4 regions of the Paenibacillus sp. FSL R7-0297 genome follow, and region 4 is predicted to be linked to each of the others. Evidence: riboswitches for the same ligand, from Rfam matches in the RefSeq annotation. Region 4 holds a riboswitch; each other region holds the start of a gene.
The links. Region 4 has a riboswitch for thiamine pyrophosphate ahead of MKZ24_RS27370 (thiamine phosphate synthase). Riboswitches for the same ligand answer to the same signal wherever they lie in the genome.

Region 1: it holds a riboswitch for thiamine pyrophosphate, as region 4 does, so the genes downstream of both, MKZ24_RS23170 (ABC transporter ATP-binding protein) here and MKZ24_RS27370 (thiamine phosphate synthase) in region 4, are expected to answer to the same signal.
Region 2: it holds a riboswitch for thiamine pyrophosphate, as region 4 does, so the genes downstream of both, thiC (phosphomethylpyrimidine synthase ThiC) here and MKZ24_RS27370 (thiamine phosphate synthase) in region 4, are expected to answer to the same signal.
Region 3: it holds a riboswitch for thiamine pyrophosphate, as region 4 does, so the genes downstream of both, MKZ24_RS02420 (ABC transporter substrate-binding protein) here and MKZ24_RS27370 (thiamine phosphate synthase) in region 4, are expected to answer to the same signal.

What each region holds. Positions count from the first base shown of each region.
Region 1 is NZ_JBBPAQ010000001.1:5,285,217-5,293,216, forward strand. It holds gene MKZ24_RS23155 (amino acid ABC transporter substrate-binding protein) at 1-257, opposite strand, end outside; gene MKZ24_RS23160 (DHA2 family efflux MFS transporter permease subunit) at 520-2,040, opposite strand; gene MKZ24_RS23165 (TetR/AcrR family transcriptional regulator) at 2,386-3,051, shown strand; TPP riboswitch at 3,120-3,222, shown strand; gene MKZ24_RS23170 (ABC transporter ATP-binding protein) at 3,335-4,117, shown strand; gene MKZ24_RS23175 (ABC transporter permease) at 4,098-4,874, shown strand; gene MKZ24_RS23180 (ABC transporter substrate-binding protein) at 4,871-5,950, shown strand; gene thiM (hydroxyethylthiazole kinase) at 6,026-6,823, shown strand; gene thiD (bifunctional hydroxymethylpyrimidine kinase/phosphomethylpyrimidine kinase) at 6,851-7,678, shown strand; gene thiE (thiamine phosphate synthase) at 7,675-8,000, shown strand, end outside.
Region 2 is NZ_JBBPAQ010000001.1:925,601-933,600, reverse strand. It holds gene hisJ (histidinol-phosphatase HisJ) at 1-629, shown strand, start outside; gene MKZ24_RS03870 (ribose-phosphate diphosphokinase) at 652-1,599, shown strand; gene MKZ24_RS03865 (tetratricopeptide repeat protein) at 1,845-3,590, shown strand; gene trxB (thioredoxin-disulfide reductase) at 3,654-4,607, shown strand; TPP riboswitch at 4,680-4,786, shown strand; gene thiC (phosphomethylpyrimidine synthase ThiC) at 4,955-6,649, shown strand; gene MKZ24_RS03850 (class I SAM-dependent methyltransferase) at 6,815-7,612, shown strand; gene MKZ24_RS03845 (DUF1858 domain-containing protein) at 7,780-8,000, shown strand, end outside.
Region 3 is NZ_JBBPAQ010000001.1:568,658-576,657, forward strand. It holds gene MKZ24_RS02405 (pyridoxamine 5'-phosphate oxidase family protein) at 1-147, opposite strand, end outside; gene MKZ24_RS02410 (MFS transporter) at 308-1,516, shown strand; gene MKZ24_RS02415 (hypothetical protein) at 1,562-3,022, shown strand; TPP riboswitch at 3,093-3,203, shown strand; gene MKZ24_RS02420 (ABC transporter substrate-binding protein) at 3,335-4,417, shown strand; gene MKZ24_RS02425 (thiamine-binding protein) at 4,471-4,764, shown strand; gene MKZ24_RS02430 (ABC transporter permease) at 4,761-5,522, shown strand; gene MKZ24_RS02435 (ABC transporter ATP-binding protein) at 5,613-6,458, shown strand; gene MKZ24_RS02440 (response regulator transcription factor) at 6,790-7,392, opposite strand; gene MKZ24_RS02445 (sensor histidine kinase) at 7,389-8,000, opposite strand, start outside.
Region 4 is NZ_JBBPAQ010000001.1:6,252,747-6,260,746, reverse strand. It holds gene MKZ24_RS27385 (amidohydrolase family protein) at 1-857, opposite strand, end outside; gene MKZ24_RS27380 (NUDIX hydrolase) at 961-1,389, opposite strand; gene MKZ24_RS27375 (SDR family oxidoreductase) at 1,598-2,470, shown strand; TPP riboswitch at 2,666-2,768, shown strand; gene MKZ24_RS27370 (thiamine phosphate synthase) at 2,882-3,544, shown strand; gene thiS (sulfur carrier protein ThiS) at 3,541-3,744, shown strand; gene MKZ24_RS27360 (thiazole synthase) at 3,828-4,592, shown strand; gene thiH (2-iminoacetate synthase ThiH) at 4,624-5,745, shown strand; gene yfbR (5'-deoxynucleotidase) at 5,844-6,470, opposite strand; gene MKZ24_RS27345 (fumarate hydratase) at 6,575-8,000, shown strand, end outside.

The DNA of each region.
Region 1 (8,000 bases), 970 kb from region 4:
AAACCGGTCAGCTTGCCGTCGGCATCATGATATGTGAACGGGGCATAGGTGCCTTCTGTTCCGATACGCAGCTTGCCGCTGGCTTTGACAGCTTCCAGACTATTCTGCTCAGCAGGTGCTGCACTATCAGTAGCCGCCGCAGTCGGTTCAGCCGCCGCATTGCCGCCTGTTGCTGAATTATTGTTATTGTTGTTGCCGCATGCCGCAACCACGGCCATGGTCAGGAGCAGCATAATTGTCAGACTAAGTTTTTTCATAAGATTAATCCCCTCTCATCTCTCTTTATGTTCCGGACTTGCCAGCAAAATGAATCGTAACACTGAGCTGTTACATCCGTCAATAACTTTTTCCGATAATAAACATCGGATTTATGTTATATAGGTTTTTGATAGTTTAGCTTGCCCCGAAATTGCATTTCTACATCAGTGGAAGACAAACTAAATGATCCACAACGCAAAACAGCGACCCTCCAGTAACGGAGAATCGCCGCCTTACTTCTTATGAATGTGAATGCACCTATTAACCGTGCATGATTTCAGGCAACGCTTTCTCCCTGGAGCCTCCGCTTTCTGGTTTGCGGCCCCTGCGCAGCAGCAGTCCAAGGACGGCGCCGCCTAAAGCTACAAAAATCATAATGTGGAAGGTGTCGGCAAAGCCTTGGGCCAATACAGTCTGCTTGGCCAGCTGCAGGGCTTCCTTCGAGACTCCGTCCACCGTCTGCCCGGCAGCGGCTGCCGCCTCCTGCATTTCAAGACCACGCGCGGAGGTTCTGGCCGTCAGAATCGTAACCAGTGTTGACACTGCAAGTGAGTTAATGACCTGCTGCATGGAGTTGGTGAGTGAGGTTACCCGGTTGACCAGATTGCCTGGCGCCTTGTTCAGCAGATGCGTATTCATCGGCATCATCATCATCCCCATCCCTGCACCGCACATGATTAGCGGAAGAATGAGATCACGGCTCTGGGTGGTCAGATCGACATGGGAATACTGAAACAATGCGCCAGAGACCAGACTGAGTCCGCAAACCACCAGCCAGCGCACCCCGATCCGGTCGAACAGAATTCCGGCAATCGGCATCATCAGCCCGGAAGCAATGGCCTGCGGCAGCAGGGTCAATCCGGTATCAAATGCGCCGAAGCCGCGGGCCTGCTGCAGAAACTGCGGCAGTAGAAATAAAGCACCATATAAGCCGAACTGGGCGATCCACTGCACGATAATTCCGGTGGTGAAATCCACGGATTTCAGAATCCGCAGCTCCAGTAAAGGGGTCCTGGAACGCAGCTCGGCAATGACAAAGGCAATCAGTGCAACAGCTCCCAGAGATAACCCGATTAGCGTTTTGTCCGAGGTCCAGCTCTGCGCACCCTGACTTACACCGTAAGTGAGTGAAGCAAAAGCCAGCGGTCCGAGCACCATTCCGAATTTATCCATGCCGGGAACGGTGTTCTTCGCCGCATTCGGCAGCTTTCGCAGCCCGATCAGCACACAGATAATACCGATGGGGATATTAATCAGGAAGATCCAGCGCCAGGAGTGGTATTCCACCAGCCAGCCTGACAATACAGGACCAATCGCGGGTGCGAACAGCACGGGAATCCCCATAATTCCCATAACAACGCCGACTTTACTCTTGGGAGCCAGTCTGTACACATAAGCCATCCCGACCGGGAGCACACAGCCCCCTCCGAGACCCTGCAATACCCGGAATACGACCAGCCATTCTGCACTGCTTGGCGTTGCACACAGAATGGAGCCGATCGTAAACACAATAACAGCTGTCAAAAAGACGTTCTTAGCCCCGAACCGGTCAGACAGCCAGCCTGACAGCGGAATGACCGAAGCCTGCGCCAGCATATACCCGGTTACAACCCACTGCAGCGTATGCAGGTCTGTATTGAAATCCACCACTAGTCTGGACAATGCCACATTCATTGCGGTACTGTCCAGCACAACCATAAATACGCCGGCAATAATAGCCAGCAGCGGAACTAGAATGCCGGATAACCGGAAATCGGCATCCTGCTTCAAGGTCTGATTCATACTCCTTCTCCTCCTGAATTGTCCGCAGTCAGCTACGTTGACCTGCGGGCAGGTTTGTCTATATAATTAGTGAACGGACAATTGTCCGTTATCGCATTTCATAGTCTACGGACAATTGTCCGATGTGTCAATTGTTTTACATAATTTCCTGTAAACAACACACAAGTTACCAGTGAATTACTTCGGGCTAGCGGAATACGTCAATTCCCCCTCACTTGATTCGTTACCGGCAGTATAGAGATTTATTAGAACTCACTGTAGGCATAAATGTTGTTTATTTTGCAGCTTTGATTCATGGATAGCCGGGTATCCGGATGGATTGTTGTATGACTGAAAGGGGATATTATGAAAAAAACAGAAACGGAAGTTGAACCTGTAACATCAGCAGCTCCCGAGAACACAGGGCACGCAGATAACGCTGCAAAAGAACCCGCCGATCCTTATATGCAGCGGATACTCGAAGCGGCCCGCCAGCTGTTCACCGAGAGCGGCCTCGAAGCTGTCAGTATGTACGGCATCGCCAAACGGGCCGGCATAGGACAGGGATCGCTGTACCGCCGCTTCACCGATAAGGGCGAAATCTGTTCGGCTCTGCTGCTGGACAGCACCGAGCAGTTTCTGTCGGGGATGGAACAGCAGCTTGCTGCCAGCGCCGGTGAAACGGCTGCCCTCGCGCATCTGCAGAGCAGCATTGAGCAGGTCGTTGGTTTCATTGAGCAATATGCGGAGCTCTTGAATATGATCAAATCTGAATTCACAGGCAAGAAGCAGCTTACCCAGTTCGAACATCCTTTTTTCCAGCGGCTCGGGAGGATTATGAGTGAACTTCTGCACCGCGCATCCGCGAATGGAGAGATTATCGGGATTGATCCCCGCTTCGCTGCCACAGCACTTATCTCTGTACTTAGTCCCGATCTTTACCTGTATGAACAGAAACGGAACGGATCCTCCAAAGAGGAAATCTCGCAGGGAATTGTTGCATTGTTCATAACCGGCCTCTCCAAGCGCTGAGTACAGGCTCTTTACAAGCGGAGGAATTATGGTATATTAAGTAGCAATTACGAATTCAATAGCACCTGTTATTTCACTAGGGGAGTCGGCCGACTGAGACGGAGCTTAAGCTCCGGACCCTTGGAACCTGATCTGGATCATACCAGCGGAGGGAAGTGGAGCAGAATGTATCAGCGGTTCCGCGTCTTTGCAAACTGACTGTACCTTCAGACCCATTCATTTCCTCCGGAAATGGATGGGTCTTTCTTGTTTTCGTAGCGTAATCACTTTTCCCTAAGGAGGCTTGCTTCTCCATCCTATGATCAACATCGCGAACCTGTCCTATTCTTTCGGCGCAGCTTCAAGGGCTCCGGTCTTCTCCGAAATCTCCATGAAGGTCCGCCGCGGGGAGTTCATCTCCGTCGTGGGGGCCAGCGGCTGCGGCAAAAGCACGCTGTTCAAGATTATCGCCGGCCTGCTGGAACCCGGCAGCGGCGAGGTTGCACTGCACGGGCAACCGTCCAAAAACACCTCGGAGCGGCTCGGCCAGGTCGGATATATGCCGCAGCGGGATCTCCTGCTGCCGTGGAGAACCGTGCTGGACAATTGCCTGCTGCCCTGGGAACTGAAGCGGAGCGGCTCCAAAGAGGAAGCCGTTATCCAGATTCGCAGCATGCTGCAGCAGTTCGGCCTTGGTGAGACCGGGGCTGCGTATCCGCATGAGCTGTCGGGCGGCATGCGCCAGCGGGTTGCGGTGCTCCGCACCCTTGCCGCCGGGAATGAGCTGCTCCTGCTGGACGAGCCGTTCGGGGCGTTGGACGCCATAACCAAGCGGGAGCTTCACCGCTGGCTGCTGGAATTATGGTCGGGACTGGAGAAGACTGTGCTGTTCATTACCCATGACCTTGAAGAAGCGCTTCTGCTTAGCGACCGCATCTATCTGATGACCGGCGGTGCCGGGGGCGGTATGCAGGAGTTCATCACCGGTCTCCCCCGTCCCAGACATCACAGTCTGAATTACGAACCGCAGTTTGTTGCCCTGCGGAAGGAGTTGGAGCTGAAGCTGTATGACAACCGTCTTTTATAGAAGATTGCTGCGGGAATACAGCCCGGCTATTCTGCTCGTGCTGCTGATCCTTGCAGTCTGGGAAACGGTGTCCCGGCTGGGGCTGATTCCTCCGTTCATCCTGCCGGCCCCCACTGCCATCTGGAGCGCTCTGATGGAGGAGCGGCGTCTGCTCTTCGGTGTGCACCTGCCCGCAACGCTGCTTGAGGTACTAACAGGCTTCGCTCTGTCCGTCTTCTGCGGCAGTCTGCTGGGAACGGGCATGCATCTATTCAGGCCGATGGCCAAGGCGCTGTATCCGCTGCTGATTATCAGCCAGACGATTCCGCTGGTTGCCCTCTCTCCCCTGTTTATCATGTGGTTCGGCTACACCTTGTGGAGTAAGGTCGCCGTAGTGTTCCTGACCGCCTTCTTCCCGGTGGTTGTCGGCACCTACGACGGGCTGGGCAAGAATACGGAGCAGTACCGCGAGCTGTTGTTGACGCTTGGCGCGAACCGCTGGCAGATTCTCCGCAAGGCTGCTGTTCCGCTGGCCCTGCCGTCCTTTTTCTCCGGACTGAAGCTGTCGGTAGTGTACTGTGTCATAGGCGCTACCATCGGCGAATGGCTGGGTGGCAGCCAGGGGCTCGGTTACTTCAGCCGGAGAATGGCCGGCAATCTGCAGAGTGCCGAGATGTTTGCCGCTGTTGTGCTGCTGTCCGCTCTTGGGATCACTCTGTTTCTTTGTATTGCTACGCTTGAGAAGTTATTTTTGAAGAAAAGAGGACGTTATTCATGACTCCAATCCGCTATACCCGTTATCTCTACCCCCGTAGTGCTCAACCTTATAAGTTGCTGCCTTATGTACTGCTACTGTCTGTTCTTTTGGTTCTGCCCGGCTGCGCCGGCAATAACGGGCCGACTGGCTCCGGCTCATCATTGGCATCATCCGCTCCGGCGGCAGCCGCAGACGGTACAGCCCATAAGCTGACGATCATGCTCGACTGGTATCCGAATGCCGTTCATTCCTTTTTGTATGCAGCTCAGAGTGAGGGGTATTTTGCCGAAGAGGGGCTTGATGTTGAGATACAGATGCCTGCCGACAGCAACGACGCGCTGAAGCTGGTAGCTGCCGGACAAGTCGATCTGGCCCTCAGCTACCAGCCGCAGGTGCTGATGGCCCGGGGAGAGCAGATTCCGGTCAAATCCGTCGCCGCTCTGGTACGGCATCCCCTGAACCATCTCATGGTTTCCGCAGACAGCGGAATAACCCGCCCCGGAGAGCTCTCAGGCAAGCAAGCCGGTTACTCCTCCATTCCGCTGTATGAAGCCATGCTGCACACTATGATCCAAACCGATGGCGGCGATCCCGCCTCCCTGAAGCTGATTGACGTTGGCTTTGAGCTTATCCCTGCCCTCTCCACCGGGCGTGTGGATGGAATTATGGGCGGCTTCATCAACCATGAGCAGCTGATATTAGAACAGGAAGGCCATCCTGTGCGTTCGTTCAATCCGGTAGACTACGGGGTTCCTGATTATTATGAGCTGGTGCTGGTCGCAAGTGACCAGGGTCTACAGGATTCCTCGGCATATTTCCAAAAGTTCATGAATGCTGCGCGCAAGGGTCAGCAATTCGTCACTAAGCAGCCGGAGCAGGCGCTGAAGCTTCTGCTGGAGCATCAGGATGCCACCGCACCGCTTGATGAAGCCATCGAGAAGCGCAGCCTGGAAATTCTGCTGCCGCTTATGGACGCCGGGTCACAGCCCTTCGGATATCAGGATACCGCTTCCTGGGAGAATGTCCGTAAATGGCTGAGCGAGGGCGGTCTGCTGGCAGAGGAAGTTGACAGTGCAGATGCTTTTATTAATTTATAGAACATGCTTTCGAAGTTAGTTTTGCGAAATGATCTCAAGCATGCGTATGCTATCAAACTTTCAGGAGGAATAATCATGTCTTTTGTATCTAAGGTACGGCAGGCAAATCCGCTCGTACATAACATTACCAATATTGTTGTGGCTAATTTCACCGCTAACGGACTGCTGGCGCTGGGGGCTTCCCCGTTCATGGCCGACGCACTGGAAGAGGTGGCGGATGTTGCCGCGATGTCCGGGGCGGTCGTGCTGAACATCGGTACACTGAATGAAGCCGCCATCGCTTCAATGGTGAAGGCCGGACAAGCCGCGAACCGGCATGGTGTCCCGCTCGTGCTCGATCCCGTTGGAGCAGGCGCTACACCGTACCGCACTGACGTTACCGCGAAGCTGCTCGGTGAGCTGCAGCTGACCGCTCTGCGCGGCAATGTGGCCGAAGTTGCCAATGTCGCCGGAGAGAGTTGGGCGAGCAAAGGCGTCGACGCCGGAGCAGGTGACGGCGATGTGATTGCCTTGGCGAACAAGGCTGCGCGGAAGCTGGACTGCGTGGTGATCATCACCGGCAAGGAGGATATCATTACCGACGGCACGCGCACCTACATCGCCAGCAACGGCCATTCCATCCTGACCCAAGTGACGGGAACCGGCTGTCTGCTCAGTGCCGTAGTAGGCGCATTTCTTGCAGTAAGCGGCGGGAATGCGCTTGAGGCAGCTGCCGAAGCAATCTCGTTCTACGGCGTGGCAGCCGAGATTGCCGCTGAAGCCGCGGAAGGACAAGGACCCGGCAGCTTCCAGATGGAGTTCCTGAATCAATTGTCCCTGGTCACACCAGATATCTACAGCAGCCGGTCACGCCTGCAGCTGCTTGAACAATAAACCGCACCTTATAGAGGAGAATATCCGATGACCCTTATACGTAAAGCGTTAACGATTGCCGGCTCTGACAGCGGCGGCGGTGCCGGTATCCAGGCTGATCTGAAGACCTTCCAGGAGCTTGGAGTCTACGGAATGTCCGCGCTCACTGCGGTCACGGCACAGAATACCTTAGGCGTTCAAGGTGTATATCCGCTGGAGCCGGAAGCCGTTGCTGCACAGCTGGATTCTATTGGGAGCGACTTGGCGCCAGATGCCATTAAGACCGGTATGCTGTTCAGCAGTAAGATTATCGGTGTTGTCGCGGATAAGGTGACAGCGTACGGCTGGCAGCAGCGGCTTGTGATCGACCCGGTAATGATTGCCAAGGGCGGGTCCGCTCTGCTGCTGCAGGAAGCCGTGCAGGCACTGATTAACGGATTGCTGCCTCTGGCACTTGTGGTTACTCCTAATCTTCCCGAAGCAGAGATTCTCACCGGGATGAAGATTAATGGAATAGCAGACAGAGAACAGGCTGCAAGACTCCTGCATCAGATGGGGCCGCAGTACATTGTTCTTAAGGGTGGACATGATCCGTCAGGCGATCAGCTGGTGGACCTGCTCTATGACGGCCGGGAATTCCAATATATGACCAGTCCGCGGATCGAGACCAGGCATACGCATGGGACCGGCTGTACTTACTCGGCGGCAGTGACGGCAGGACTTGCGCTCGGCCACTCCATTGATGAAGCGGTTCATACAGCCAAAGCCTTCATTCAGGCAGCTATTGAGGACAGTCTGAACCTCGGGGCAGGACACGGGCCGACCAATCATTTTGCTTACGGGAACCGTATCAGATCAAGGGGGCAGCAGCTATGAAACGAATGGACCGTGAGGATATACGCAAGCTCCTTAAGGTATATTTCATTATGGGCAGCGTGAACTGCCGCATCTCTCCAGCCGAGACTTTATCTGCCGCAGCAGACGGGGGAATCACCTTATTCCAGTTCCGTGAAAAGGGTCCCGGTGCTCTGACCGGCGCTGCTCTGCTAGAGCTTGGCCAGCAGCTCCGGGCAATCTGCCGGGACCGGCAGATTCCGTTCATCGTCAATGACGACCTGGAGCTGGCGGTAGCACTTGATGCAGACGGGGTCCATGCCGGCCAGGATGATCTGCCGGCCCGGACGATCCGCCAGCGGCT
Region 2 (8,000 bases), 5.3 Mb from region 4:
AATGTCTTACGCTGAAGGAGCGCTACCGCGGAACGATTGAGCTGCGGGTGGGGCTTGAAGCGGATTATATCGAGGGATATGAAGAGCAGATCCGCGAGCTTTTAGCACCTTATCCGTGGGACTATCTGATCGGGTCGGTGCATTTTCTCGGGGAATGGGATATTACGGACCACCGGCAGACCCATGGCTGGGAAGGCCAGGACGTGATGAGCGTCTACCGCCGATATTATGATGCAGTACAGAAGTCGGCGTTATCGGGATTATATGATATTATAGGACATATGGATGTCATCAAAAGGTTCGGTTACGGGCCGCAGACTCCGGAAGGAAGAGACGAGGCCAGAGCACTGGAGCTGGAGACGCTTAAGGTTATATCCGGCAGCGGAATCGCGATGGAGCTGAATGCTTCGGGGCTCACTAAGCCTTGTGCCGAGATGTTCCCGGCGGAGCATGTGCTTCAGCAGGCGCTTGCGCTCGGCATTCCGCTCACCGTGGGCTCTGACGCCCATGACCCTTTGAAGCTGGGAGACGGCTTACAGGAGGCGCGGGAAATGCTGTGGCGCACGGGCTTCCGTGAACTGGCTGTGTTCGAAGGACGCCGCCGCACATCCGTTCCGTTCGAAGTATAAATTATAATCCCAGGAGGGTACTATGCATCATCAATTACGTATTTTTTCCGGTTCGTCGAATCCGAAGCTGGCCGCTGATATTGCGGAGCGCCTTGGCGCACCGCTGGGCCTGATTAAGCTGACACGTTTCAAGAGCGGCGAGATTTATGTGCATTATGAAGAGAGCATCCGGAACTGCGACGTATTTTTGGTGCAATCCCTGGCTCATCCGATTAACGAGCTGTTTGTAGAGCTGCTGGTCATGATCGACGCGGCCAAACGCGCATCGGCAAGAACAGTAAATATTATCGTTCCTTATTACGGGTATGCCCGGCAGGAGCGCAAATCTGCACCGCGTGAGCCAATCTCGGCCAAAATGGTTGCCGATGTGCTGACCACTGCAGGAGCTACCCGCGTGATAACTATTGACCTGCATGCAGCGGCTATCCAGGGATTCTTCAACATTCCCGTGGATCATCTGACTGCGCTTGATCTGATCAGCGGTTATTTGAAGATCAAAGGCCTCTCCGACCTGGTAGTCGTATCACCCGACGCGGGCCGCGCCTCCATGGCCGAGAAGCTGGCCAGCCGGCTGGACTCTCCGTTTGCCATCATGATCAAGAAACGTCCGGCCCATAACGAATCGGTAATTACCCATGTCATCGGAGATGTGGAGGGAAGAACGCCGATTATTATTGAGGATCTTATTGATACGGGAACCACGATCGTCAATGTGGTAGAAGGGCTGAAGGAGCGCGGGGCCCGGAACAGCATCGTCTGTGCCACGCACGGGCTGTTCTCCGGAGACGCGCTGGAGCGGATGGATCATCCCAATATCGACGAAATTGTCGTCACGGATTCTATTGCGCTGCCGGATGAGCATTCCAGCAGATTCTCGGTGCTCTCTGTTGCACCTATGCTGGCAGAGGCCACACGCATTATCATCGAAGGCGGTTCCATAGACAAGCTATTTAGAGACGCGGGGATATAGTCCCTGCGTTTCTTTTTTACAGTTATGCTGCAGCAGCAACTTTTCAAGCTTTTACCTCCCCTTAACTCTCCTCTCAGGTTGAGAATCTCACTTCCACATGTGGTATACTGTGTGAAGAAGACAGCCAAGTCCATAAATGGAAACGAAAAGAACACTTAAGACAGGGAGTATGGGTATATATTTGATACCGCTCTCCTATTTTTCGTTAGGCTAGGGAAGCTTACAAAGGGAGGTGCCTTGCTTCCATGATTGAGAAAACTTCAGAGAATGATACGGACAGCGGTAATGTGATTCCGGTCACTCTGGATGCCAATTTTTTCTTTGAAAGAGCCGTACGGTCGCTTGACCGCTTTCAATATGATAAGGCATTAAAGAATTTTCGCAAAGCTGTTGAATATGAGCCGGATAATCCGGTGAATCATTGCAACATGGCGGGTATATTATCTGAGATGGGTAATTACACAGCATCTAATGAGATTCTGACCCATGTACTGGAGAAGATTGATCCCGCAATGACCGAATGCCATTTCTATATGGCTAATAATTACGCCAATATGGAAAGCTTTGAAGAGGCGGAGCGTTCGCTGGTCACGTATCTGGAGGAGGATGCCAGCGGCGAGTTCATGGCTGAATCCGAAGAGCTGATGGAGCTGCTGCAATATGAGCTGAACCGTCCTGCTCCGCTTGTGCGGATCCGTAGCCGTGAGGGTGTGGTCGAGCATGACCGGGCCCGCAGTCTGCTGGAGGAGGGCAAGTTTCCCCAGGCCGTAGAGCTGCTGGAAGAGATCATTGCGGCCTCACCGGACTTTCTGGCTGCGCACAATAACCTGGCCCTCGCTTATTTCTATATGGGCCGGTTTGCCAAAGCGAAGGAATGCCTGAACGAGGTGCTGAAGCAGGACCCCGGCAATCTGCATGCGCTATGCAATATGGCGATTTTCCTGCAGTATGCAGGTGACAAGGAGCAGCTGGATTCTCTGCTGGGCATGCTTGAGGCCACTGTGCCTTTTCATCAGGAGCATGTATTCAAAATGGCCACCACGATGGGTATCCTGGGCAGGCATACCGCAGCGTACAGCCACTTCCGGCGTCTGCTGAAGGATGAAGAGGTCGCCGGGGACGCCGGCCTCTATCATTACTGCGCAGCAGCGGCCAGCAACAGCGGCCTCTACACTGAAGCGCTGCGCTGCTGGAGACAGGCTGCGAAGCTGGACCCTGAGTCGGCCGTGCCGGCATTCTTCCTGTCCCAGCTCCAGCAAGCCCGTGGAGAAGACAGACCCATGCCTGCGGTCAGCTATAATTACCAATTGCCTTTCCAGGAGCAGCTCAAGCAGTGGAAGGGGAATACAGGCAAGTTCACCGAAGAAGTACGGAACAATCCGCTGCTGCGCGCCTCGTTCTTCTGGGCGCTGCGCTACGGTGATTCCTCCACGAAGCTGCAGGTGACCGAAGCGTTGCGCTGGATTGAGGATGAGGAGATGTCCGAGGTACTGCGCGGAGTTCTGGAGCATCAGCCGCTCCAGGAGGACCGGCTGCAGGAGGCGGCGCTGTTCAGCCTGCAGCGGCTGATTGGAGAGAATCTGGAAGCAGCAGCTCCTGAAGAAGAGCAGGTGCAAGCGGCTTCCAGCCCCAAGGGCCCTGCTGAATGGAAGGAAGACTGGCAGCGGATTATCGATCATACGGTGGCCATGATGGACCGGAGGTATGATGCTGCGCAGAAGAAGGATGCAGAGTTTATCTGGAAGCAGTTCATCGGCAGCCTGTATCCGGATGTACCGTTATTCCGCAATGACGGCGGCTGGTGTGCGGCACTGGAGTACCTGACTGCCAGGCTGCACGGGCGTCCGGTCACCTTCCGCGAGGCGGCACAGCGTTACGGCGTCTCGGTCTCCATGGTAAGCCGCTATGCACGGCGGATCGATAATGAATGCGACACCCAGGGCATGCTGCCGGGAACGGACGGCTTGTCGCCGTCCACCAATAATATTTGAATCCTTTTTTCAAATATAAGAATCTATATGTTTCTCACACCTACTTGTAAGGAGGCCAATGTAATGTACAAAACGATTGTAATCGGAACAGGCCCGGCCGGGCTGACTGCCGCGATTTATCTGGCGCGTGCGAACCTGAGCCCGCTCGTAATTGAAGGCTTGCAGCCGGGAGGACAGCTGACAACGACGACAGAAGTGGAGAACTTTCCAGGCTTCCCTGAAGGAATTCTGGGTCCTGATCTGATGGACAACATGCGTAAGCAGGCCGAACGCTTCGGCGCTGAATTCAAGAATGGCTGGGTAGAGTCGGTGGACTTCTCGCAGCGTCCGTTCAAGGTGACTGTAGACGGAATGGGTGTGCTGGAAGCGGAGTCGGTCATTATTTCGACCGGCGCCTCCGCCAGATACCTGGGTATCCCGGGTGAGCAGGAGAATGTAGGACGCGGGGTCAGCACCTGTGCGACCTGTGATGGATTCTTTTTCCGTAACAAAAAAATTGTCGTGGTCGGCGGCGGCGACTCTGCGATGGAGGAAGCCAGCTTCCTGACCCGCTTTGCTTCCAGCGTAACGCTGGTTCACCGCCGTCCGGAGCTGCGTGCTTCGAAGATCATGCAGGACCGCGCGCGCGACAACAGCAAGGTGTCATGGGCACTGAACCGCACGCCGCTGGAGGTAACCGTTGGTGATACCGGGGTTAAGGGCATCACCGTCCTTAACAATGAGACGGGACTTACGGAGCTGGTGGAAGCGGATGGTGTATTTGTCGCTATCGGACATACACCGAATACCGCTTTCTTAGGCGGGCAGATTAACACCGATGCCAATGGCTATATAGTGGTTAATCCGGGCACCACAGAGACGAATATTCCCGGTGTATTCGCTTGCGGCGACGTGCAGGATACGCGTTACCGTCAAGCTATATCGGCAGCCGGAACCGGCTGTATGGCCGCCATGGATGCCGAGAAGTTCCTGGAAGGCACGATGGTGCATGACTGGAGCGAATCGCTCGATAAATAACCGGAGAAGGTTCTTGTTATTGACGGGTTTACAAAAAAAACCTATACCAGTAGAATGTATTTAATTAGATAAGATACCCACTAGGGGAGCCTGAATAGGCTGAGACGGGAAAAGTGAATTTCCGGACCCTTGAACCTGATCTGGATCATACCAGCGTAGGAAAGTGGAGTCGGACCTTTTTTGAATACAGTCTTATTGGGCTGTTCCTTTGATAAAGCCGCTCCAGGTGGAGCGGCTTTTTGACTTGCAAGAATTCGTATGCCTTGTGCTATACATGATTCTTCGGCTCAGTCTGCTGCGTGAAATCTTATCTGATTGGCTCATAGAGCGAAGAGGAGGAGATTAGAATGCCAGAAATGATGAAGAACGAAGAGGTGGACCTTTCCCGATTTCCTGCAAGCCGCAAAGTGTATGTAGAGGGCTCGCGCCTGGATATTCAGGTTCCGATGCGGGAGATCAGCCTCAGCAGAACGGAGGGCGTTGCCGGGGAAGAGGAGAACGAACCGCTTCGTGTCTATGACACCAGCGGAATTTACACCGATGCTGCGCAAGAAGCTGACATTCGGAGGGGGCTGCCGCCGCACCGTTTAGGCTGGATTGCGGAGCGTGGCGATTCGGAGGAATACACCGGAAGAGCTGTGCAGCCGGAGGATAATGGAATCCGCAGGGGTGGGCCACCCGAAGAAGCTTATCCAGGGCTGCAGCGGAGCCCCCTGCGGGCACGTGCGGGCCGCAATGTTACCCAGCTGTATTATGCGCGTCAAGGGATCATTACACCGGAGATGGAGTATATCGCGATCCGCGAGAATACCCGGCCGGAATTCGTAAGGGATGAGGTAGCCGCCGGACGGGCCATTATTCCGGCCAACATCAATCACCCCGAGAGCGAGCCGATGATTATTGGCCGTAACTTCCTGGTGAAGATCAATGCGAACATCGGAAATTCTGCGGTGTCTTCTTCTATTGAGGAGGAAGTGGAGAAGATGCGGTGGGCGACCCGCTGGGGGGCAGACACTATCATGGACCTCTCCACCGGCTCTAAGATTCATACCACCCGTGAATGGATTATACGCAATTCTCCTGTGCCTGTCGGCACGGTGCCCTTATACCAGGCGCTCGAAAAGGTGAACGGCATAGCCGAGGATTTAACCTGGGAGCTCTATCGCGACACGCTGATTGAGCAGGCGGAGCAGGGTGTGGATTACTTCACCATTCATGCCGGAGTCTTGAAGAGCTATATTCCGTTAACAGCCGGAAGAATGACAGGAATCGTATCACGGGGCGGCTCGATTATGGCCGCTTGGTGCCTTGCCCATCAGCAGGAGAACTTTCTATACACACACTTTGAAGCTATATGTGAGATTATGAAGACGTATGATGTGGCCTTCTCTCTGGGGGACGGATTGCGTCCGGGTTCTATTGCAGATGCCAATGACGAAGCACAATTCGCTGAGCTGGAGACGCTGGGAGAGCTGACAGCCTTGGCATGGAAGCATGACGTTCAGGTAATGGTTGAGGGTCCGGGGCATGTGCCGATGCACAAGATTAAGGAAAATATGGACAAGCAGCTCGAGATTTGCCGGGAAGCCCCATTTTATACTCTTGGCCCGTTGACTACCGATATTGCACCCGGTTATGATCATATCACTTCAGCCATCGGGGCGGCGATGATCGGCTGGTTCGGGACGGCTATGCTGTGTTACGTTACACCCAAGGAGCATTTAGGTCTGCCTAACAAGAATGACGTGCGCGAGGGAGTCATTACCTACAAGATTGCTGCACATGCCGCAGACCTCGCCAAGGGGCATCCGGGTGCACAGGACAGGGATAATGCGCTGTCCAAGGCGCGGTTCGAGTTTCGCTGGCGAGACCAGTTCCATCTCTCTCTGGACCCGGAAAGGGCGCTGGAGTATCATGATGAGACGCTTCCTGCGGAGGGGGCGAAGCAAGCTCATTTCTGCTCTATGTGCGGTCCTAAATTCTGCAGCATGCGGATTTCGCATGATATCCGTAATTCCTACAGATTGAGCAGGTCGCTGTAAAAAAGGCAAGTCTCGTATAGCTATTTCCCTGCTGTCCCATGCTGTAAAAGGCGTGAGGGCAGCTTTTCTTATGCGCGAATAGCACAAGATTCTTCTCCCTATTATGTGAAACCATGCACAACCGTTGGCGTAAATAGCATTATCCAAGTATAGGGAGTGAATCGAATGAGGAACAAAGACTGGCTCAAGGAAAGCGAACGTTTCAATGAAGCGGCTGAATACTATGATAGGTATAGACCCAGTTATCCATTCGCCCTGATTGAGCAGATTGTACAAGAAGCCTCTCTGACTAAGGAGTCCAGAATTCTTGAGATCGGTGCCGGGAGCGGTAAAGCCTCCGAATTATTCCTGGACCGCGGGTATGAGCTGCTATGTATTGAACCGGGCCCACAACTGGCGGAATTGGGAAGACAGAAGCATAGGGATAAAAACGTGCGATTTGTAACCTCCAGGTTTGAGCACTGGTCTGGGCCGGAGACGGATTTCGACCTGATCTTCTCCGCTCAAGCCTTTCATTGGGTGCCGCAGCCGGAAGGTTACAAGAAATGTGGGCGGCTGCTGAAGCCGGGAGGGCGGCTCGCGCTCTTTTGGAATTTTTATCTGCAGGGAGACAGTGAGATGGAGCAAGAGATTGCCGAGGTCTGTGCGGAGTATGAGGTATTCTGGTTTAATAAGCGGGATGTAATTGAACAGAGAGTGGAGCGAACTGTAGCAGAGCTGTCCGGCAGCGGAAATTTCAGAGCCCCGGAGGTCTACCGGTATCCTTGGGACAGCAGGGATGACGCGGATAGCTTCATTAACTTCCTGCGGACCTGCAACGGGTTCATCGGGCTGAAGGAAGCGGAGCAGATTGAATTAAGCGCCAGGTTACATAAGCTGATCGGCCGGAATGGCGGCACCCTGCAAAGGAATTTTATATGTACGCTTTTCATAGCCGAAGCCTTGAATTCTGTGAATTCTTAACATACATAGCTGTCCCTATGCTGTAACAGGCGTACGGGCAGCTTTTTCCTTAAAAGCTAATATGTTGTGGGGTAATTTTATACTTAGTGACTGCAATCACAATTTACCCCCCTGCCCTATGCTAAGCTGTTGCTGAGAAGAATTCTCAATTGTGAGGTGTGCAGATCTTGAGCAAAGTGTTGAAGCTAGATGAGTCTATATTGGAGCTGGTAACCAGGCACCCGGAAGCCGTAGATATTATGGCCGATCTGGGTTTCCATGATATAACGAAGCCTGGAATGCTGCAGACGGCAGGCAGGTTCATGACATTATCCAAGGGCATGAAATTAAAGAGAATAGAGCTGGAAACCGTTCGGCTGGCCTTTGAGCAGCACGGCTTCGAGATTAT
Region 3 (8,000 bases), 5.7 Mb from region 4:
CGTAGCCAGATAAATGTTCAATCCGTCATGAAATACCGCCATATAACGCACCTTAGGTTTGTTGCCGGCTTCTATCGTGCCGAAGGACCCGAACTTGTTGTCATCCAGCGCCTGTATGATCGTTTTCTCCAGCTCTTTGTTATCCATTGACGAGAAAGCTCCTTTCGAATTCATGTGAACATAAGTTTATATATTCACATCCGCAGTTTGGATTTATTATAAAAACTGTGCTTATTATAGTGTACCCGTTCGGTTCATAATGAATCCGGATTATGTTCATAAATTCACCCAGAAGGAGTCTCTCCCCTTGAAAAAATTAATCTGGATCGGCTGTCTCTCCTATTTCGTCATCGGGCTTGCCCATGTGGTACTGGGCTCTATTCTGCCTGTGCTGCTTCAGCATTATGACCGCAGCTACAGTGCGGGAGGCGAGCTAATCTTCAGCCAGTTCGGCGGCTTCCTCGCCGGTGTGCTGGTCTCGCCGCTGCTGAACCGCCGCTTCGGCAAACGCGGCGGCATCCTGATCGCCACCGGAATGCTGCTCTGCGCCGAAACGGCCTATGCCTTCCTCCCGCCCTGGGGCTGGATGTACGTGATTGCGGTAGCCGCAGGCTTCGGCTTCGGCATGATCGAAGCCGTCATCGGCACGATTATTATCGCAGCAATCACCGAAGGAACAGCAATTGCTATGAGCAGGCTGGAGGTGCTGTTCGGTGTAGGCGCACTGCTCATGCCGCTGGCCGCAAGTCCGCTGATTGCCGCCGGCAGCTGGAGGCTGGCTTTCCTGATCGTTGCCGCCTTTTCTCTGGTTTCACTGCTCTTCTGGGCGAAGAGCAGCTTCGGTCCGCTCCAGGGTGTGCTGGATGAGCGGCCTTTACGCACTGCCGCTGCCGCTGCCTTCGCAGACGCAACAGCACCCGGAACAGTATCCGTTGCCGGTAAATCCGGACGCCTGCCGTACAAGGGCAAACAGTGGGTACTCCTTGGACTGTTCATCGTCTTCTTCTTTCTCTATGTAGGTACCGAGATGAGTCTGGTCAATTTCATGCCGGCGATCTTCATCGCCAAGCTGGGCATGAGCGAAGCTGCGGCAGCGCTGACGGTTACCTTCTTCTGGCTGGCTATGTCGGCGGGCAGACTGTTCGCCGGTGTGGTTGCCGAGCGGATTTCCTACCGCATCTACGTGCTCCTCAGCTGCTTCGCCGCTTTGCTGCTGCTGGTTATTTTCCCGTTCGCCGAGCACCGGATTGCCGCATTCGCCGTCATTCTGCTGCTCGGGCTGTTCATGTCCGGCATCTTCTCCATCGCCCTAGTCTTCGCAAGCAAGCTGCTGCCCGGTGCGGAGGAATCCACGCCAAGCATCATGATCGCCTCGGGCGGAATCGGCGGCGCGGTGCTGCCGCTGCTGACCGGCTGGTCCATGGACCATATGCAGGTGGCCCAGACCTCAGGGCTTCTGGCCGCTTTTGCCGCCGTATTATTCCTGCTTAGCGTGGCTGCCTGGAAAATCGGGTAATATAGCAAGAGATCAATATCCTGTGAATAAGGACGGAATCCCTATATGGCTGAGCTGCACTCCGACAGACCTGAACCGCTGCTGCATACTGCATTGCTGCAATTCATTTTCCCCTTCTCCCTCAAGGCCGGACAGGACCAAGAACTGGCCCAGCGTCTGCAGCAGGACGGGTTTACGCGTTTTTTTCTCGATAACAAGGATCTTGAGCATGCCTATTACGGGGAGGGCTACTGCGTCTCCCATGAGAGAATGGAGCGCAGCTACCTGCCGTTCGCCGCTCATGTCCTCTTTCCGCGTGAGAAGGATGCTGATTCCTTCCGCCGCTTTTCCCGGGTGAACAATCTGCAGTGCCAGCTTGAAATGCCGTTTCAATCCGTAAATTTCCGCGTGCTGTCCACGGATGTGTTCCTCTGTCCGTTTGATTTGGGCTTCCTGACCATAAGAACGGCTATTGAAGAAGAGCATCTCTCCTTCAGCACTGCGCTGGAATTCGCCGACCGCTTCCGTACACTGGAGGACGTATCCTACCAGGATAAGCAGTCCTTTATCCATTGTCATAAGAAGTCTTTCGGCCAGGTGGAGGATTTCGTATTCAAGAATCTGATTGCCGGGCTGGAGCCGTTTCTCGACCCTGCGGAGATCGATGGCGCGTATTTCGAGACCTTGCCTTTTTTCGTGGACGAACGGATGCTGGTGCAGGCTTTCTACGGCTTCAACCGCGAAGAAGAATCGGAGGAGATCAGTACCCTGCTGCGCTACCGTGCCTCCCAGCTGGATGGGCTGAGTATGGAGGGCAAGCCTTATACCAGTGCCAGCGATCCCGAATATATCGAGCAGTACACCTCTGAACATTGCTACAGCCGCTGGGGGCCGGACACCTATTATATGACCAATGAGCAGACCTTCTGCTGCCTGAGCCGGGCCGAATCTGACATCGCCACCCCGTTGATTAACCAGATGTACGGGGAGTATTATTATGGGCTTCTGCTGAGTGTTTTTCATAAAATCGTGCTGCTGAAGCTGGCCAATCTGCATTCCCGGCTGCGCATCAACCACGATTATGACGAGATCGAGAATCTGATCTTCCTGATTAATAAGTTCTCGGCCAAGTTCTACTTTCTGGAGCTGATTTCGCAGTCGCAGGGACGGGAGATCTTCTTCCAGCTGCGCAAGGTTTACGGCAACGACGCCCTGTTCGATGAAGTGAAGATGACCTTGAATGACCTGTTCCAGTATCAGGATAAATTCCAGGCCAAACGCCGGGATACGCTGCTGATGGTCCTGACTGTATTTACGGTAATAAGCGGGATTTACGGGATGAATCAGGTCATTGAGGACTTGAAGGCACCGATCGATTGGAGCAAAATGCTGGAGTACTCTGCGTTTGAGTACCTGGCGCTGTTCCTCACCTTCTCCGGGATCGCAGTCAGTCTGGGCCTGACGCTGAGAGAGGTGTGGAACGGAATACGCAGCCGCCGTAAGAAGCGGTTCTATGATAGGGATTGAGGGGGAGGCTGGACAACCAGGAAGCTGGCGTCTATAATACACCGTAAGAACATAGCAATACCCGTGAACTTCATAGAACCAGGGGTGCTGGAATTGGCCGGCTGAGATTGTATCCCACAAGATACTGACCCTTATACCTGATCTGGATAATGCCAGCGTAGGAATCTTCATTCAACCCCGAGCCCCTTCATAGGCCTGAAGTTGAGCTCACCTTGCGCAAGTAACTGGCGTCCCGGTCTCCGGGGCGCTTTTTGGTATGGGTTACTCTGAATTTTGGAAGACCAGGGATTGCTGGAAGGAGAGAGAAGAGAAATGGGAGTCAAAAAAGTATTACCGCTGCTGCTCAGCTCTATGCTGGTTATTGCGATAGCCGGATGCGGGGGCGGAAACAGTAACGCAGGAAATGCCGGAGGCAGCACACCTGCCGCCGGGAGCAGCACCGCTACACCTGAAGCAACCGCAGCCGCCAGTACCACCGACGCGCCTATAGAGCTTACCCCGGTTAAGATTGCGCTGGACTGGACGCCGAACACGAATCACACCGGCCTGTATGCCGCCAAGGAGCTGGGGTATTACGCTGAGGAAGGTCTGGATGTAGAGATTGTGCAGCCTGGCGCTGCCGGGTCTGACACGATGGTTACTTCCGGTGAAGCCCAGTTTGGCATCAGTGCACAGGAGGCGCTCACCCTGGCCCGCCTGCAGGATGTGCCGCTCGTATCCATCGCCGCTATCATTCAGCATAATACCTCCGGCTTTGCCGCTCCGAAGGACCGCAATATTAAGACGCCGAAAGACTTCGAAGGCAAAACCTACGGAGGCTGGGGCTCTCCTGCGGAAGAAGCGGCCATGAAAGCGATCATGGATCCGGAAGGCGGAGATGTCAAAAAAGTGAAGCTGGTAAACATTGGTGAAGCCGACTTCTTCACTGCGGTGAAACGCGATATCGACTTTGCCTGGATCTTCTACGCCTGGACCGGGATCGAAGCCGAACTGCGCGGCGAGCCGCTGGATATGCTGTACCTGAAGGATTATGCGCCGCAGCTGGATTACTACACACCGGTGCTGACCACCAGTGAGAAGGAAATTGCCGAGCATCCGGAAGTGGTGAAGGCTTTCCTCAAAGCTACGTCGAAAGGATATCAATACGCGATCGATCATCCGGAAGAGGCGGCCACAGTCCTGTCCGATGCAGTGCCTGATCTTGATCCCGAGCTGGTGCTGGCCAGCCAGAAATGGCTCAGCCCGAAATACAAGGACGATGCCGCCCGCTGGGGGGAGCAGAAGCTTGAAATCTGGCAGAATTACGCAGAGTGGATGTACGGCCTGAAGCTGCTGGACAAACCGCTGGATGCCGCAAGTACATTTACGAATGAATTTTTGCCGGAAGGCCAGTAAACACCGGGTGGAATAATACTGACCCTAACTTACATGAGAGGAATGAATAATAAATGGCTAATACACTGCTTAGCATTCAGGTAATTCCCAAGACTCCAAACAATGAGGATTCGATCCCTTACGTGGACACTGCGATTGAGGTAATTCAGAAGTCGGGGGTCAAGCACCAGGTGAATCCGCTTGATACTACCATGGAAGGCGAGCTCAAGGAGCTGCTGGAAGTTGTACGTCAGATGCATGAGGCACTGATTGCCTCCGGCAGCCCGAGCGTGATCTCCCAGATCAAGATCGCCCATAATCCCAGCGGTATTAGCATGGACAAGCTGACGGAGAAATACCGGCCGTGAGAAGCACCTGGAGACAAATCTGGCCGCCCCTTGTGGCGGTCATCTTTTTTCTGGGCGCATGGCAAATTGCGGTATCGGTGTTCCATATCCCGGCCTGGCAGCTGCCGAGCCCGTCCGATATCGCGCGTGAATCACGCGGCAACGCCTCCGGGATCTGGGCGCATACGGCCGCAACGCTGCGCCTGACCCTGATCGGCTTCCCGGTCGGCACCGGCATCGGCCTCATTGTCGCCCTGCTGCTCCATCTGCTGCCCTGGCTCAAAAGAGCACTCTATCCGCTGCTGATCCTCAGCCAGAATGTGCCCTCCATTGCCCTTGGACCGCTGCTGATTATCTGGTTCGGCTTCGGCCTGCTGCCCAAAATCGTCCTGATCACCCTCGTCTGCTTCTTCCCGGTTGCTGTAGCGGCCATGGGCGGGCTGGCGCAAAGCGACCGGGTAATGTTGAACTATATGAAAATGGCCGGCGCAAGCAACTGGCAGATCTTCACCAAGCTGGAGCTTCCCGGCTCCCTGCCCTCCCTGTTCTCAGGGCTCAAAATCTCCGCGACCTATGCCGTCATGGGCGCAGTGGTTGCCGAGTGGATCGGCGCGGACAAAGGGATCGGCTATTATATGCTGCTGCAAAAGGCCTCTTACCGCACGGACCGGATGTTCGTGGCCATTGTCATTATTGTGCTGCTGAGTCTGGTGCTGTTCGCGCTGATTGCCCTGCTGGAGCGGTGGCTCGTGCGCTGGAAGCCGCGCAAGGAAGCTTAACGCGCATAGGGTAACAACGCACCGCTATACTGAGAACGTTAGAGACAAAGCTTAAGTACAAAGATTTCTATACAGAAGGAGCTGACCGAAGTGTCTCCACTCACGAATACCGTACAGCTCAAGAAGGACGTCCCCGGCAGCAGCCTTGACGAGGCCAAAAGCGCACCGCCTGCGCTTGAAGTCAGCAGCGTCTCCAAGTCGTTCACGCACCGCCGCCGGGAGACGCATGTGCTGGATGAGGTGTCGCTGACCGTCGAGCCGCAGGAATTCGTCTCCATTGTCGGCCCTTCCGGCTGCGGCAAAAGCACCCTGTTCCATATTATCGGCGGCCTGACGCTGCCGGATGCCGGAACCGTCAGCATGGACGGCGTCCCGGTTACCGGGCAGCGCGGCAAGATCAGCTATATGCCGCAGCAGCCCGCGCTGTTCCCGTGGCGGAGCATAGAGGACAACGTCCTGCTCGGCGCCGAGCTGCAGGGCGCGCCTCAGCCGCAGGCCCGCGAAGCCGCGCGCCACTGGCTGGCCAAGGTCGGCCTGGGCGGATTCGAGCGCGCTTATCCGCATATGCTGTCCGGCGGCATGCAGCAACGGGCCGCCTTCCTGCGGGCCATGCTCGCTCCGCAGGAGCTGATGCTGCTGGACGAGCCGTTCAGTGCACTCGATGCGCTGACGCGCGAGCAGATGCAGCGCTGGCTGCTGGAGCTGTGGGAGGAGAACCGCCGCTCCGTGCTGTTCATCACCCACAACATCGAAGAAGCGCTGCTGCTCTCCAGCCGCATCTATGTCTTCTCCGGACGTCCCGGCTCTGTCCTGCACACCGTCGATGTGCCGTTCCCGCGTCCGCGCCGCGATGAAATCACCGATGCACCGGAGTTCCTGCAGCTCAAGCGCCAGCTCTCGGTGTGGATGCGCGAGGAGCAGGCCAAGAGCCTTTGACGGAGTCGCCGCTATTCGGCCCATGTATGCTGAACCTAGCTATTCACATTTCCAATGAACCTGCCGTTTGCGGTGGGGGGCGCATTTTCCGGAATTCCGGAGAAATCCTGCACTAAATACAACATTCCCCTCCTTATCCCGGCCCCTGATTCAAGATTGTTGTACAAAAGGCAGCATTTCTCCTTCTTCCAAGCGGCATAGCGGGAGAATTGCTGTATTCCGTACAACAATTCTCTCAAACACCCTATTAACGGTGAACAGAATTGCACTTCGTACAACATAATGCCTATTCCATGTGAGCTTAAGAAGCTCAATTCATCAAGTACCCGCCCTACATCCAGCCCTTCTCCTCAGCCAACCGCACCGCCTCAATCCGGCTCTTCACTTCCAGCTTGCCGAGAATCTCCGAGATGTAATTGCGGACGGTACCGTAGGATAGATGCAGCGCCGAGGCGATCTCCCCGGCACTCCGGCCCGCGCCGGCCAGCTTCAGAATCTCCCGCTCCCGGTCCGACAGCGGGTTCTCTTCCCGCAGGCTGCCGAAGACCAGCTCGGGGGACACCTCCCGGTGCCCGCCCATCACCCGGCGGATTGCCTCCGCCAGCTTGTCCACCGGCTCATCCTTCAGCAGGTAGCCCTGAATCCCGGCCTTCACGCCCCGCTCGAAATAACCGGGGCGGGCGAAGGTCGTCAGGATGATGATTTTGGTGGCACAGCCCCGCGATTTCAGGATCTCCGCAACCTCCAGACCGCTCATCAGCGGCATCTCAATATCCATCAGACATACATCCGGCTGAAGGCGTTCAATCAGGGCCAGTGCCTCTGCCCCGTCTCCGGCTTCCCCGGCAACCTCGATATCATCCTCCAAATCGAGCAGTGAAGCCATCGCTCCGCGCAGTAGCCGCTGATCCTCGGCAATTACGATGCTGATCATGCCGTTTCCCCGTCCTTTCTATCCTTAACTATTCTTGGCGTCACCACAGCTAACAATGTTCCTGTTCCTGTTCCTATGCCACTGCCCGTTCCCGGGCCCAAGGTCAGAGAACCGTCAATCAGGGCCAACCGCTCGGCCATCCCTTTCATTCCGTTGCCGTCCCGGCGGTGCGCTGCTCCCTCAGCTCGCCCGTCCTGCAGCCCGACTCCAACTCCGTTATCCTCCACCGTAATCCGTACCTCTCCAGCCGTCATCTCAATGCCAATCCGGCACAGGTCTGCACCGCTATGCTTCACAATATTGGTGACGGCTTCCTTGATGCAGAGGCTGAGAATATTCTGCGTCAGGTCTGATACGCCCGGGAGCGCTGCATCTCCGTCCACTTCAAGCCCAATCTCCGCGCTGCGCAGCATCTCCCCGGCCTCCGCCAGTTCTTCGGCCACAGAGACCGCGCGCATCTCCGAGACCAGCTCCCGCACCTGCCGCAGCGCAGCACGTGAAGTGCGCTGGATCTCCCGCGCTTCCGCCTGCGCCCGTTCGGGATTCTTGACGGCCAGCTTCTCGACCAGCTGGCTTTTCAGCGTAATCAGCGACAACGTATGCCCCAT
Region 4 (8,000 bases):
GCCTGGATGAATCTACGGACATTATCTTGTCCTTGTTCTAACAGCGGAGCGCCGAATTTGTCCTGAAACATCTTCGCTACAGTGAGCGTGGGAACGATCCGGATATTGGAGGCTACCATTTGCCGGATCAGGTCATCGTCCAGCCGGTCGTAAATCATATGCGCAGCATCGTTAATTCCCGCATTTACCAGTATCTGAAGGTTATGCGAGCTGGTTACATGAGCAGACACATAAGCACCCATGCTCCGGGCTTCCCGGCAGATACTCTCCAGAAGCTCCTGATTCAGCTGCGGCAGTCCGATTGTCCCGGGATCATAACCGTCTTCCAGCGCTGTTTTGATACAATGTATCCCTTGTTCTAATACCTCGCGGACCTTCAATCTGGCTTCATCCGCACTTCCAACTCCGATAGGGGCCTGCCCGCCATACCCGCCGGGAGCCGTGAAGACTTTGCCGGTTGTGATTATTCGGGGAAAAGATCTGCGGTCCAGCGCTTTTGTATGTACCATCACGTCATCAAGCGTTGCTGCAGTTGTCATCCCCTCGTCACGGATCGTGGTTATTCCTTCTGAGAGGCAGGCAGCTAAATATTCCTTGTGGTACCCGTGAAGCGGCTCGTTATTAATGAATTTGAAGCCGGTGTGTGCATGGGTATGAATAAATCCCGGCAGGACGACAAGCCCCTCAAGATCTATCACCGTGACTGGGTTATGCTCCAGCCTGCTGCTCCCTTGCCCGGCAACCGTACCGAACCGGCCATTAACAATTTCAATGCTCGCGTTGTACAGCGGCGGACGCCCGGTTCCGTCGATTAACGTCGCGTTAGTCAATCGTATAATTTCATTTTCATTTCCCATGGCAGAACTGACCCTCCCGTGAAGACTGAAGACTTCCAAGAGAAAGTATAGGATATAAAAATGTCCGGATATATATAATATTCTCATAGAAACCGTTCATTACTTACCGTATCAACCCTTCCAGCTCAAAAATGCCGTGTTCCTGAAAGTCAGTGATAATCTGGGGCGTCAGCAGGGTGAGTAATTCACTTAAAGTGCACCAGCGGTAATCGGTATGCTCTTCCGAGAGCTGGATTTCGTCACGGGCTGCACGGCATAAATAGGTGATAATCACTACCTGTCTTGCAGGGTCCGTGAGCAGGGTTACCGCGTAAAGGATACGTTCTGTCGTAAACGAAAGTCCGGTTTCCTCAAGAATTTCTCTTTCCAGTGCAGCCTCCAGGCTTTCACCGAATTCGATTTTGCCTCCGGCACATTCCCAGCTTCCGGCACCTGCAGAATCGGCGGCAGCCCGCTTGACGAGGAGGATTCTGCCCTGGTACAGGATGACACCTTTGTCGGCAACGATGATGGTTTTTGATTTTTTGGACATGAGGATAACTCTCCTTCTGCAGGCTCTATAATGCACCGGGGAACGCGTTGGACTGAAGATTTTCTGTTTGGCCGGCTGCCCTATGTGGTAAGTAAAATAACGTAAAGCGTTTTTTGCTAGGTAAGTATGATGCATAAACACCAGACTTTTAGCCATCCTAACATGATTAGTAAAACAGTATAACGGTACAGCGAAAGGAGAATGGATTATGCCAGACACCAGCAAACAACCCGTCAAAACCCTGCCTCCACAGGTACAGGACCAGCAGCCCGGAATTGAAAGCGAGATGAACCCGCTTCCGGAGTTTGAAACCTCGGCTTACAAGGCAGCAGGCAAGCTGCTGGGCAAGGCCGCGCTCATTACCGGAGGGGACAGCGGAATCGGTCGTGCCGTCGCCGTTCATTTTGCCAAAGAAGGGGCGGATGTAGTGATATCCTATCTGAATGAGCATGAAGATGCGGAAGAAACCAAACGCCAGGTGGAGCAGGAGGGGCGGAAGTGTATTCTGATCTCCGGTGATATCGGAGTTGAGGCCTTCTGTCAGGATCTGATTAATAAAACCATTGAGGGACTCGGCAAGCTGGACATCCTGATTAACAATGCGGCAGAGCAGCATCCGCAGGATAAGATTGAGGACATTACCGCCGAGCAGCTGGAGCGGACGTTCCGGACGAATATATTCTCCATGTTCTATCTGACCAAGGCAGCGATGCCCCATCTGAAAAAAGGCTCCACGATCATCAACACCACATCGATTACGGCGTACCGTGGCAGCCCGCAGCTGCTGGACTATTCGTCCACCAAAGGAGCGATTCTCAGCTTCACCCGCTCCCTGTCGATGAATCTGGCGGACAAAGGTATCCGCGTGAACGCGGTAGCACCGGGACCGATCTGGACGCCGCTGATTCCGTCTACGTTTGACGCGAAGAAGGTTAGTGAATTCGGCGGCACCCAGCCGATGAAGCGTCCGGGACAGCCGGAAGAGCTGGCGCCGGCCTATGTATATCTGGCTTCTGACGATTCCTCTTATGTGAGCGGTCAGGTCATGCATGTGAACGGTGGCGAGATCGTTAACGGCTGACCATGGGCACTGCTTTGTAAGCCGGATAAGTTTATACAGGTTTAAGGCATCAAAGGTTCAAACAGATGAAAAGTCAGCCGGAAGGCTGGCTTTTTTGCCGCTTAAACCTGCTGGATTTAATAACTGAATCTATTAAAGAATAGCTCTTACAGGAATAATATGCTAATATACAAACTGCAAGAACAATAGAATATGAACGATCACTAGGGGTGCCGCAAGGCTGAGACGAACATATCTGTTCGGACCCTTTGAACCTGATCTGGTTTATACCAGCGTAGGGAAGTGGAGAATGAATAATGCAGCGGGGGTAACGGCTTACCCGGTATTCCTGCTTATATTCCGGACTGCTTCCTGATACAGGGGGCGGTCTTTTTGTATTTTCCGGAATGCCGTATAGAGGGGGAGGTGAAGGTGTTGAAAGAAATCCATTTGATCTCGGACGGGAGGCTGAATCCGGAGCAGTATGCCAAACTGGCTGCTGCTGTACATCCCATGGTGGATTATATCCATCTCCGGGAAAAAGCTCTGTCCGCACAGGAGCTTCTGGCTGCCGCAGAGCGGTTGCTGCAAGCGGGGGTTCCGCCCTCTAAGCTGGTCATTAATGACCGGATAGATGTGGCTTTGGCAGCAGGGGCAGCCGGCGTCCAATTGGCCTGGCACAGTCTGCCGCCTGCCGGGGCGCGCGGCATTGCCCCGGGCCTGCGGCTGGGCAGGTCGGTGCATTCCCAGGAGGAAGCGGCACGCGCTGGACGGCAGGGAGCGGACTTCTGTCTGTATGGACATGTATTCCCCACGGCCTGCAAGCCCGGACAGCGGGAACGGGGCCTGGCGCAGTTGGAAGTGGCCGTCCGCTGCAGCAGTATACCGTTGATTGCCATCGGAGGCATCACACCGGGCAATACCAGGTCAGTTCTGTCAAAGGGTGCTGCCGGAATAGCCGTAATGTCCGGGATATGCGGAGCGACGGACCCTGCTGGCGCCGCTGAGGCCTACAGATCATCCGTTCAGGCCGCAGCGTGTGCTGAAGTCCTGAATGAAGCCCCCGCACCGGGCAAAGGAGGTGAACAGGAATGAATTTGACTGTTAACGGACGCAGCGGAAGGTATGAAGAGAGCTGCCGGACTCTGGCTGATCTTCTGGCCCGCCCGGAGTGGACCGGGAAGCTGGTTATTGTGGAGCTGAATGGTGAGATTGTCGGCAGGGATGCTTATGGAGATACCTTTCTGGATGAGGGGGACCATGTTGAACTGGTTCATTTTGTCGGCGGAGGCTAGGCGGGCCTTGCACGCGCAGCAGACGGAACAATGCAGATACGTAATTTAGCTTAAGGCAGTGACTTATCACAGGAGGCGATATGATGCAAGATCCATTGGTAATTGGAGGAGTTACTATAACGAGCAGACTGTTCATCGGGACCGGAAAATACAGCCGCAACACCCTTATTCCCGAAGTGATTGCCCGCTCGGGATCACAGGTTATTACGGTTGCCCTGCGCCGGGTAGATCCGGAGAGCAAGGAGAATATCATCAGCCATATTCCTTCCCACATGACCCTGCTGCCCAATACCTCTGGTGCACGCACCGCAGAGGAAGCGGTACGCATTGCCAGGCTGGCAAGGTCAGCGGGGCTGGGAGACTGGGTGAAGATTGAGGTTATCAATGATCAGAAATATCTGCTGCCTGATAATACCGAGACGATCAGAGCCACGGAAATCTTAGCTGCTGAGGGTTTCGTTGTTCTGCCCTACATGAGTCCTGATCTGTCAGCCGCACTCCGGCTGAAGGCGGCCGGAGCTGCAGCCGTCATGCCGCTGGGAGCGCCAATCGGCTCTAACCGCGGGCTGCAGACCAAGGAGCTGATCCGGATTCTGATATCAGAAACGGGTCTGCCCATCATCGTGGATGCTGGTATTGGCAGACCCTCCGAAGCTGCTGAGGCGATGGAAATGGGCGCAGCCGCTGTGCTGCTGAACACGGCAATTGCCACCGCCCGGGACCCGCAGCTGATGGCGGAGGCATTCCGCGAAGCGGTGTCGGCGGGGCGGAAGGCCTATCTGGCCGGGCTGGGTCCGGTGGAAGAGACAGCCGCAGCTTCTTCGCCGCTGACCGGATTTCTGGCCTGACTGATGCTGTTTAAGAAGAGGGAGGAAGGACATGAGCTTTTATGATAGGCTGAACCGGATGGACAAGCATTCCTATGAGGGGGTATGGAAGCAGTATACTGCGCTCGATGTGAAGCGGGCACTTCGTCTGGAGCAGTTGGACGAGGACGGGCTGATGGCATTGCTGTCACCGGCAGCAGAGCCTTACCTGGAAGAGATGGCGCAGAAGGCGCATAGACTGACACGTGCTCAATTCGGTCATGTGATGCAGCTGTTTACACCGATGTATGTGGCTGATTTCTGCGTCAACCATTGTACCTACTGCAGCTTTAGCTCTATCTATGATTTTCCGCGCAAAAAACTGACACTGGAGGAGGTCCGGCGGGAAGCGGAAACGATCGCAGCCACAGGGCTGCGCCACATTCTGATTCTGACCGGAGAATCCCGGAATCAAAGTCCGGCCAATTACGTGAAAGACTGCGTGGAGGTGCTCCGCGGCTATTTCTCTTCAGTCAGCATTGAAGTGAATCCGCTCACTACCAAAGAATACGCTGACCTCAGACAGGCAGGAGTAGACGGTCTGACGCTGTATCAGGAGGTCTATCATCAGGAAACCTACCGCAAGCTGCATGTGAAGGGCCCCAAGCGGGTGTACCGCAACCGTCTGGATGCGCCCGAGCGCGGCTGCCTGGCCGGATTCCGCTCGGTAAATATCGGAGCCCTGCTGGGAATGTACGAATGGCGTCAGGAGGCTCTCGCGACTGCACTGCACGCCAGGTATTTGCAGGACAAGTATCCGGAGTGCGAAATCGGTTTGTCCATTCCCCGTTTTCGGCCGTACCTGGGGGAATTTAATCCAGAGAGTGATGTAACCGACCGTGCACTGGTGCAGATTATACTGGCCTACCGCCTGTTTCTGCCGCGTTCCGGTATTTCACTGTCCACGCGGGAGCCGGCAGCCCTGCGCGATCATCTGGTCCATCTCGGCATCACCAAGATGTCTGCAGGGGTATCCACCGAAGTAGGCGGACATTCCCTGGAAGGCGGGACTCCGCAGTTTGAAATCTCGGACAACCGCAGCGTGCATGAGATTAAGGAGATGCTAGAGACAAAAGGGCTGCAGCCGGTGTTCAAGGACTGGGACATCCTGGATGAGCCTTTAGCCATGCCTTAACTGGATGCAAATAACCCGCCTCACGGCGGGTTATTTGCATTGTTGGGCGAAGCGGTCCGTACGATGCTGCATTCTTCAAGCGGCCGCACGGTCTCCGGCTAGTCGGCTGGCTTCTCCGGGCGCATTCTTGAAGACAGCTCGTCCAGCGACAGCTCAAACCCCGGAGCCATATGAGTTAGGAAATACTCCAACTCCGGCAGGGCAAGCCCGTGCAGCTTCGCGCCTGTCTGCTCCCGGGCGGCCGCGAATTCGCGGTTGCCTGCGGCGGTTTCCCAGACGCATTTCAGATATGCGTCGAGCACATCCGCCGCCTTGACGTAGCGCAGCAGTCCGGCATCCTCAGAGCCGGGCGGGCTGTCCTGCGGCTGCAGGAGCGGCGCATAGACTGCGCTCAGCTCCGGCGGGATCATCGCCGCGAGGCGTTCAGCGGCGACCCGCTCCATCTCGCGGAAGCTGGACAGCAGCCGCGGGTTGTTATGCTTCACCGGCGTGGCGATGTCGCCGGTGAATACCTCGGTGGCGTCGTGGAACAACGCCATTGTGGATGCGCGGTCGGCGTTCAGCGACCGGCCGAAGTGGACATTGCCGATGGTGCACAGCATGTGCGCCAGCAGGGCCACCTGGAACGAATGCTGCGCCACGTTCTCCGGGGCGGTGCTGCGCATGAGGCTCCAGCGCTGGATATATTGCAGCCGGTAGAGATAGGCAGAGAAATGGTAGTTCAATTTTTAAGTAACCCCTTTCATGAGCGGCTTAATATGATATGATAATAACTAATTGTAACAGAGTTAGGGCAGCTTGAAACAGATGGAGAGGAGACTGAATGAAGATGCAGCATTTTGAAGACAGCATTTATAATCTGATCGTAGAGACCTCCACGAATTTGCCGGGTGATGTACGCCGGGCGGTTGCTAAAGGGCGTGCGCTGGAAGACCGGGCGACCCGTTCCGGACTGGCACTGACCACGATTGCCCAGAATATCGGCATGGCCGAGCTCCAGGTATCGCCGATTTGCCAGGATACAGGGATGCCGACTTTTATAATTCATACGCCGGTTGGCGTGAATCAGATAGAGATGAAGAAGGATATTCATAGCGCGATAATCCGGGCGACGAAGAACGGCAAGCTGCGGCCCAATTCCGTAGATTCCCTTACAGGCGAGAACAGCGGGGACAATCTGGGTCCAGGCACGCCGGTGATTCATTTCGAGCAGTGGGAAGAGGAAGGCATTGATGTAAGGCTCATTCTGAAGGGCGGCGGCTGCGAGAATAAGAATATTCAGTACAGTCTCCCGGCAGAGCTGGAGGGTCTGGGCAAAGCCGGACGAGATCTAGACGGCATTCGCAAATGTATTCTTCATTCGGTCTATCAGGCGCAGGGCCAGGGCTGCAGTGCAGGTTTCATTGGCGTAGGCATCGGCGGTGACCGTACAACGGGTTATGAGCTGGCGAAGAAGCAGCTGTTCCGCAAGGTCGAGGATGTGAATCCCACCCAAGATCTGGGCAAGCTGGAAGATTACATCATGGAGAATGCCAACAAGCTCGGGATCGGCACGATGGGCTTCGGCGGTGAAGTTACGCTGTTAGGCTGCAAAATCGGAGTTATGAACCGTCTGCCGGCGAGCTTCTTTGTCTCGGTAGCTTATAATTGCTGGGCCTTCCGCCGTCAGGGGATACTGGTGAATCCGGCAACCGGGGACATTAAGGAATGGCTCTATGAGAGCGGCACAGGTATTTCTGTTGATGGGGAAGAGGCTTTAGTGCAAGTAGCTGAACCGGTAGCGGTCTCTGCTGCTGATGGTGTTTCGCAGGGCATGATTCCAGAGGATGCAACGATTCCTGCGGCTCCGGCTATCTTGTCAGGAACTGGGGAAGCTGCTTCTGATGCTGTTGTCCCCGGTAACGGCAAGGAAATCGAACCTGCTGCCGCAGGCTCTGCCGCATCGGGTGGTTCGCGCGAAATCCGCCTGACCACACCGATCAGCGAGGAGGATATCCGCAGCCTGCGCGTTGGTGATGTAGTTATTCTCTCCGGCGAGATGCACACCGGCCGCGATGCCCTGCACAAATATCTGATGGATCACGACGCCCCCGTGGACTTGAACGGTGCGGTCATCTATCACTGTGGCCCGGTCATGCTGAAGGATGAGGAGGGCTGGCATGTGAAGGCTGCAGGTCCGACCACCAGCATCCGCGAGGAGCCTTATCAAGGCGATATCATTAAGAAATTCGGCATCCGTGCCGTAATCGGCAAAG